DNA from 2 places in the Methylobacterium sp. 275MFSha3.1 genome. Region 2 is predicted to be linked to the other one. Evidence: riboswitches for the same ligand, from Rfam matches in the RefSeq annotation. Region 2 holds a riboswitch; the other holds the start of a gene.
What was found. Region 2 has a riboswitch for thiamine pyrophosphate ahead of thiO (glycine oxidase ThiO). Riboswitches for the same ligand answer to the same signal wherever they lie in the genome.
Positions count from the first base shown of each region.

Region 1: it holds a riboswitch for thiamine pyrophosphate, as region 2 does, so the genes downstream of both, thiC (phosphomethylpyrimidine synthase ThiC) here and thiO (glycine oxidase ThiO) in region 2, are expected to answer to the same signal.

Region 1 covers NZ_FNWP01000012.1:178,530-182,620, reverse strand. The annotation lists gene BLW78_RS16455 (TY-Chap domain-containing protein) at 1-401, shown strand, start outside; gene thiC (phosphomethylpyrimidine synthase ThiC) at 424-2,310, opposite strand; TPP riboswitch at 2,382-2,487, opposite strand; gene BLW78_RS16445 (alpha/beta hydrolase) at 2,612-3,442, shown strand; gene BLW78_RS16440 (restriction endonuclease) at 3,458-3,832, shown strand; gene BLW78_RS16435 (acyltransferase family protein) at 3,949-4,091, shown strand, end outside.
Region 2 covers NZ_FNWP01000009.1:216,801-220,891, reverse strand. The annotation lists gene BLW78_RS13200 (glycosyltransferase) at 1-824, opposite strand, end outside; gene BLW78_RS13195 (retropepsin-like aspartic protease family protein) at 1,223-1,729, opposite strand; TPP riboswitch at 1,963-2,091, shown strand; gene thiO (glycine oxidase ThiO) at 2,156-3,379, shown strand; gene thiS (sulfur carrier protein ThiS) at 3,376-3,588, shown strand; gene BLW78_RS13180 (thiazole synthase) at 3,591-4,091, shown strand, end outside.

The sequences.
Region 1 (4,091 bases), on a different contig from region 2:
TCCACGGGCGCGGGCCGGTCGACGTCTCGCGCGACCGCTTCATCGTCGTCGCGCCGCACGGACAGGCGCAGCGCTACGTCCAGTGCATCTTCCAGGATCGGGATACGCGGATGTTCTGCGAGGCCGCGTCGGGCGCCTACGGGCCACCCGGCCGAAGGCGCCTGCGGCTGGATGCGACGGCACGGCAGGCTCTGGCGGCGCTCGGATACGTCCAGGCGGACCCGGCGGAGAACTTCGCGCGCCAAGTGGAGCTGGGATCGCCGCCCGACACGGGCATCGCCGCGGATCTGATGCTCGCGGCGCTGCACGATGCCTACGGCGCCCGCCCGGGCGACATTCTCGATATCGAGGCCCCGCACGGCGGAACGCCGGGGCGGGGCTGCGGCGCGCCCGAATCCTGAGCGGACCGGGCGTGCCGCCATCTCACTCGGCGGCGTCGACGTAGAGCTTGCCGCCCTCGGCCAGGAATTCCTGCGACTTCGCCCGCATGCCGGCCTCGGCCTCGGCCTTCGACATCGCGGGCGCCGCGCCCACGACCTCGCCGGCCTCCTCCATCGCCAGCACCTCGGCGCGCAGGTCCTGCGTGATCTTCATCGAGCAGAATTTCGGCCCGCACATCGAGCAGAAATGCGCGACCTTGTGGGCGTCCTTCGGCAGGGTCTCGTCGTGGAAGCGCCGGGCGGTATCCGGATCGAGGCCCAGGTTGAACTGGTCCTCCCAGCGGAAGTCGAACCGGGCGCGGCTGAGCGCGTCGTCCCGGAGCTGCGCGGCGGGATGCCCCTTGGCGAGGTCTGCGGCGTGGGCGGCGATCTTGTAGGTGATGACGCCGGTCTTCACGTCGTCCCGGTCCGGCAGGCCGAGATGCTCCTTCGGGGTGACGTAGCAGAGCATCGCGGTGCCGAACCAGCCGATCATGGCGGCGCCGATGCCCGAGGTGATGTGATCGTAGCCGGGGGCGATGTCGGTGGTCAGCGGGCCGAGGGTGTAGAACGGCGCCTCGCCGCACTCCTTCAGCTGCTTCTCCATGTTGACCTTGATCTTGTGCATCGGCACATGGCCGGGGCCCTCGATCATCACCTGGCAGCCCTTGTCCCAGGCGACCTTGGTCAGCTCGCCCAGCGTCTCCAGCTCGCCGAACTGCGCGGCGTCGTTGGCGTCGGCGATCGAGCCCGGGCGCAGGCCGTCGCCCAGCGAGAACGACACGTCGTAGGCCCGCATGATGTCGCAGATCTCGTCGAACCGCTCGTAGAGGAACGATTCCCGGTGCCCGGCGAGGCACCAGCGGGCCATGATCGAGCCGCCGCGCGAGACGATGCCGGTGACGCGCCGCGCGGTCAGCGGCACGTGGGCGAGGCGCACGCCGGCATGGATGGTGAAGTAGTCGATGCCCTGCTCGGCCTGCTCGATCAGCGTGTCCTTGAAGACCTCCCAGTCGAGCTTGAGCGGGTCGCCGCCGACCTTCTCCAGCGCCTGGTAGATCGGCACCGTGCCGATCGGGACCGGGCTGTTGCGGATGATCCACGAGCGGATGTTGTGGATGTTGCGGCCGGTGGACAGGTCCATGACCGTGTCGGCGCCCCAGCGGATCGACCAGACGAGCTTCTCGACCTCGTCGGCGGCCGAGGAGGTCACGGCGGAGTTGCCGATGTTGGCGTTGATCTTGACCAGGAAGTTCCGGCCGATCGCCATCGGCTCCAGCTCGGTGTGGTTGATGTTGGCCGGGATGATCGCCCGGCCGCGGGCGATCTCGTCGCGCACGAATTCCGGGGTGATGAAGGGCGGGACCGAGGCCCCGAAGCTCTGGCCGTCCGCGAGCGCGGCCTCGGCGCCCGCGAGCATGGCCTCGCGGCAGACGTTCTCGCGATGGGCGACGTAGATCATCTCCTCGGTGATGATCCCCGCGCGGGCGAACTCGTACTGGGTCACCATCTGGCCCGGGGCCGCCTTGCGGATGGTCCGCTCGGCGGGGCAGGGGGCCACGAGCTTGTCGCCCGCGAATCCGTTATCCTCGGGCTTCACCGCGCGCGGCGCGACGGCCGCGTAACCGCGGGCCGCGACCCAGGGCTCGCGCACGCCGGGAAGGCCGGCGTTGAGATCGATACGGGCATCGGTCTCGGTATAGGGGCCCGACGGGTCGTAGACCCGCACCGGCTCCTCCTTCGGATCGGAGAGGACGATCTCGCGATAGGGAACGCGGATGTCCGGCCGCCCGGCCGGGTTCGCGTACGCCTTGCGCGATCCGGTGACCGGACCCGTGGTCACGGTCTCGGGGCTGCCTTTCACGTCCTTCGGGAGAACGGGTGCGTTCATCGTGGGCCTCTCCTCGTGCTGGAGCGGTCCGGTCCACGCGATGGCCGAGATGAGATGAGGTCGCGCGAGATGCGACCGCAGGTTCCCGTCCCTCCGCCGGTATGAGCCGGATCAGGTTCAAGGGTCAGGGCAGCGTGCCCAATCTCAGCCCTCTTCAGGGCCCCCCTCGGAACGGTTCCAGACTCGGGCCCACGGACGGCTTTGTCAATGCTGACCGGCCGCCCTAGAAAACACATCCCCGAAACCGTTCGTCCGAACGCACGCGTTCTCCCGCACCCAATCACACCGCGATCGCACCGCAATGCGCCTCATCGCCGGCCTCCTGCTCGCCGCGCTCCTCGTCTGCGGGCTGGCCTGCGCCGCGCTCGCGCTCGGGCAGCGCCGGTTCCTCTATCCGGGCGCCTTCGGGCCGCAGAACCCGTGGACGATCCCGCCGGGCCTCGCGACGATCACGGTCGCGACCCCCGACGGCGAGACCCTGCACGGCCTGTGGCGGCCTCCGCGGCCGGGCTGCGGCGTCGTCGTGAGCTTCCACGGCAACGGCTCCCGCCCCGAGCCGCACGCGGCCCGCTTCGCCGCGGAGCCCTGGCGGGCGCGCGGCTGGGGCGTGCTCACTGTGGCCTATCGCGGCTATCCCGGCTCCACCGGCAGCCCCAGCGAGGACGGGCTGATCCGCGACGGGCTGGCGGCCGTCGAGGCCGCGCGGGCGCGGGCGCCCGACGCGCCGATCCTCCTCCACGGACACTCCCTCGGGGCCGCCGTGGCCGTGGCCGTCGCCGAACGGGTGCCGACGATCGGCCTGTACCTGGAGGCGCCGTTCGATTCGATGACCCACACCGTGCGGCTGCATGTCCCGCTAGCCCCGATCTGGCTCCTGCGCGACACGTACCGCTCGGACCTGCGCATCCGCGACGGGTCGGCGCCCGTGCTGATCGTGCAGGGCCGCGACGACACGGTGGTGCCGGCCAAGCTGGCGCGGAACCTCGCCCAGGCGGCCGGCCCGCGGGCGCGGATCGACGTGATCCCGGGGGACCACGTCTCTATCCTGGGGAGCCGGGATCGCGAGGCCGAGGCGCTGTTCGGACAGGGCGTCGGTCCGGCCTGCCCGCAGCCGGTGGACCAGCAGGGGTAGGAGAGGGAGGCTCGCGTGGTCGGACGGCGCTCGCAGCGCTGGAGCGCCGAGGATCCGGACGCGCCGGGCGTCCCGGGCCCGCCGGACCCGGTCTGCCCCCTCTGCGAGCGCCCGATCCCTCGCTGCGCCCGCTCCAGCCTCCATCACCTCACGCCGAAGCTGAAGGGCGGGACCCATCGCGGCACGGTCCGGCTGCACCAGATCTGCCACTCGGCGATCCACGCCCGCTACAGCGAGGCGGAGATCGCCAAGCGCCTCGCCGACGTCGAGGCGCTGCGCGCCGATCCGGAGATCGCGCGCTTCCTCGTCTGGGTCCGCGGCAAGCCCGACGATTTCCACGCCGCCACGCGCATGACCCGCGAGCGGAAGTCGGCGCGCCGCAAGATCTGACACCTGCCCGGCCGGCGTTTACCGGGCGTTCGTCACATCCGCAGGTGGCCGCCGCCCCGTTCCTTGCCGTCAACCCGAACCGGTCCAGGATCGCCCCGATCGCGAGGGTTCGGACGATGGCCGGGGTCGGGGATACGGGGGATCGACTCGCCTGGGTCGATATCGCCAAGGGGATCTGCATCCTCTTGGTCGTCATGATGCATTCGGTCATCGGCACCGGCGAGGCCATGGGCGGCGAGGGCTTCCTCCACCCGGTCGT
Region 2 (4,091 bases):
TCCACGAACCGCTTCCTCAGCCTGCAGAATCGGCTGGCCCCGTGGCGCGCCTCCGCCCGTCCCGGACGGATTGCGGTGGCGCGCTCGTAGAGCTGCAGCACCCTGTCCTCCGGCTCGTCGAGGCGCTCCGCGTTCACCGCGGCCATCAGCAGGTTGAAATAGACCTCCTCGTCCCATCCGCCGAGATCGGCCCGCTTCAGGAAGCAGGCGAGCGCTTTCCGGTACTCGCCGGCGGCGTCGTAGGTGGTGCCGAGGTACATCGTGTACCGGGCGATCATGAAGGGGTCCGTCTCGACCGCCAGCGCCTTCTCGAGGACGGCGATATCCCGCGCGTCCGCCGTCGAGTCGCGGTGGCGGGCACCGTCGTCGCCCCGACGCATCGCGAGGGGGAGGATCGGTGTCTCTGTCACGCCGGGGCAGCTGAGGAATTCGTGCAGGACGCCCCGGTAACGCCAGTTCTCCCGGGTGCTGACCAGCTGGTTGCGCCAGTACCGCGTGTGCGCGTCTATGATCTCGAACCGATAGCCGGGCGCACGCAGCTTCGGCATCGTGAAGTCCGCCGGGATGATCAGCTCATCGTCGGCGTCGATGATCAATGCGTACTGCGCGTGACGCCGCGCGAGTTTCAAGGCCTCGTTCCGGTTGAAAGCGAAATCAACCCAGAGGCGCTCGACCAGGGCACCCGGTATGTCCGCGAGCGCGGCACGGACGACATCCTGGGTTCCATCCGTCGAGCCGGTATCGACGACGATCCAATGATCGATGATCGGACGAACAGAATCGAGGCAACGCCGGATAACGTGGGCCTCGTCCTTCACGATCATGGACAAACAGATCGTCGATCCGCGATTCTTCATACCGAAGCCGTCCCGTCGTGCGCTCACGTGTCGGATGCGCAGTCATGAACGCTCCTAGCATTGCCGGAATGCGCTGACAAAACAAACATATCCTTCGTAAAAATTTGGATTAAATATCTGAAACGACATATAATCGGCCACTTATATGTAAATACTCCGGCTCACGGTCTTATGACTGCAAATACCCGCGACCGATAGACTGATCGATCGGATCAGGAGACGCCCTCCATCGGGCTGGCACGAGGCCCGAACGCCGTAGGTCATCGGCGCGGGCGTTGGGCCCGCAGCCGATCCCGTGGTGCAAGCCCGTGGGCCCGCCACAGGCGCGCCTCGACCAGACAGATCAGCGTTGATCTCCGGCCGCTTCAGCCCCTGAGCGTCATCGTGCTGCCGGAGATGCCGAAATCGCGCAGACGCCTGAGGAACGACATGCCCAGCAGGCTCGTCGACAGGAGCCCGCGCGGGATCACGACCGCATCGACGTCCCGGACCGTGATCGATCCGATCTGCACGATGGCGATCCGGATCGGCGCCACGCGGACCGTGCCGTTCGCGGTGTTCCAGACGCGGGTGAAATCGGCCGGAGTAACTCGGATCCCGATCCGCGCGGCATCCTCCTCGGAGAACGCGCAGGCGCTCGCTCCCGTATCGACCATCATCGGCAGCGAGCGGCCGTCCAGCAGCGCGTTGACGAAGAAGTGGCCGTTGCGCCCGGCCTGGAGAGCCACGCCGGCGGCGTCGACTGCGGGAACGGGCTCCGGCGGCGGCGTGACGGCGAGGGCCACCGGCGCCGGCCTCATGCCGTCGCGCAACTTCAAGGCGGCCGTGACACCGAGGAAGCCGAGCAGGCAGATCAATAGGATTGCGCGCACGCGAGTCCGCCCGTGACGTGGAGTGCCGGCGACCGGAGACGTTCCGGAATCCCGGTGATGAGATGCCAGACCGGTGAAGGGATGGTGCGCGATCGCGGTCGCCGCCGCGGCGCGCGCGCCGATTCCGCTCCGCTTGGTGTCCAGATCGTCACCGGGATCCGCGGATTGTCGCGGGAACGACTGGATGCTCGCGGCGCGGGGTTGACCGGCAGCGGCCGGGGAGCCACATCTGCGTCTGTTCCAGGGAGATCCCCGGCAAGGGGCTGAGAAACCGCTGGCACGTCCGTCAGGACCTGCGGCGCGGAAATCCTTCGAACCTGATCCGGCTCATACCGGCGTAGGGATTGGACCGCGGCCGCCTGAAAGGCAGGCCACAGCTTCTCACCGAAGCGCACGGCCCGATCTCCGCGACGGCAATCCGCGGAGATGATTGTGCCCCTCGACCGACCCGCCTCACCGATCGGCCGCCGCCGCAACCCGGACGGCAGCGTCGCGCCGGCGACCCTTCCGGCGCGAACGGACGTCGCCGTGGTCGGCGGCGGGCTGATCGGGCTGTCGATCGCGTGGCGCCTCGCCCGGGCCGGCCGCGCCGTGACGGTGCTGGAGCGGGACACGATCGGGGCGGGCGCGAGCCTCGCGGCCACCGGCATGCTGGCCCCGGCCGCCGAGCACGAGCCGGGCTCCGATCCGCTGCTGCCGCTCGCCCTGGACTCGCTGCGGCTCTGGCCCGCGTTCCGCGACGCCCTGGAGGCCGAGTCCGGCCGGGCGATCGACTACCGCGCCGACGGCACCCTGGTGCTGGCGGTCGGCCGCGACGAGGTCGAGCGCCTGCGCTTCCGCTACGACCTGCAGCGCCGCTCGGGGCTCGAGGCCACGTGGCTGCCGGGCAGCGAGGTCCGGCGCCTGGAGCCGGGCCTGCGCCCCTCCGTCACCGCCGGGATCCATTGTCCGCGCGACCATCAGGTCGATCCTCGCCTGGTCGTGGACGCCCTCACCGAGGCCTGCCGCCGCGCCGGCGTGATCCTGGCGGAGCGGGCCCCCGTCACCGCCCTGGACTGGTCGGGCGGCCGCGTGACCGGGATCCGCGCCGGCGACCGCGTCGTCCCGGCGGAGACCGTCATCCTCGCCTCCGGCGCCTGGAGCGGGGAGGGCGGCCTGCTGCCCGACGCGCTCGCCCTTCCGGTCCGCCCGCTGAAGGGCCAGTCCCTGGCCCTGCGCACCACCGCTCGGACTGGTACCCTGGCGCGGATGGTCTGGACCGAGCAGGTCCACATGGCCCCGAAGAGCGACGGCCAGCTCGTCGTGGGCGCGACCGTGGAGGATTGTGGCTTCCGTCCCGGCGTCACCGCGGGCGGGCTCTACGCCCTGCTGGAGGGCGCCCGCCGGGTGCTGCCCGGCATCGAGGAGATGGAGGTGGAGGCTGTGTGGAGCGGCTACCGACCGACCTCGGACGACGACGCGCCGATCCTCGACGCGATCGCCCCTGGCCTCGTCGCCGCCACCGGGCATCACCGCAACGGCTACCTGCTCGCCCCGGTCACCGCCGACGCGATCGCCGCGCTGGTGCTGCGCGGCGCGCTGCCGGAGGTGGCGCGTCCCTTCACCCGCGCGCGCTTCGGCCAGCCGGAAGCGCTGAGGGCCTCGGCATGAAACTCCTGGTCAACGGTGAGCCGCGAGAGTGCGCGGTCGAGACGGTGGACGCCCTGTTCCGCCTCGAGGCGGAGGAGAGCGGTATCGAGAGTCCGCAGGGCGTCGCCATCGCGCTGAACGGCCGCGTTCTGCGCCGCCGGGACTGGGGCGAGACACCGGTCGCGGAGGGCGACCGGGTCGAGATCGTCCGCGCCATGCAGGGAGGTTGAGCATGGACCAGAGCCACTTGCCGCCGCGCCCCGAGGGCGGGGATGACAGCCTGACCATCGCCGGGGTGAGGCTGTCGTCCCGGCTGTTCATCGGCACCGCCGGCTACCCGACGCAGGCGATCATGCGCGACGCCGTCGCGGCGAGCGGCGCCGACGTGGTCACCGCCTCGATCCGCCGGGTCTCGCTCCAGGGCCACGGCTCGGACACGGTCAAGATCCTGAAGGGCAAGCGCTTCCTGCCGAACACCGCCGGCTGCGAGACGGCCCGCGACGCGATCATGACCGCCGAGCTCGCCCGCGAGGCGCTCGACACCAACTGGATCAAGGTCGAGGTGATCGGCGACCGCGAGACGCTCTACCCGGACGTGATGGAGCTGATCGAGGCCTGCCGCCATCTCGTGGACGACGGCTTCGTCGTGCTGCCCTACTGCAACGACGACCCGATCGTGTGCCAGCGCCTGGAGGATCTCGGCTGCGCCGCCGTGATGCCCATGGGCTCCCTG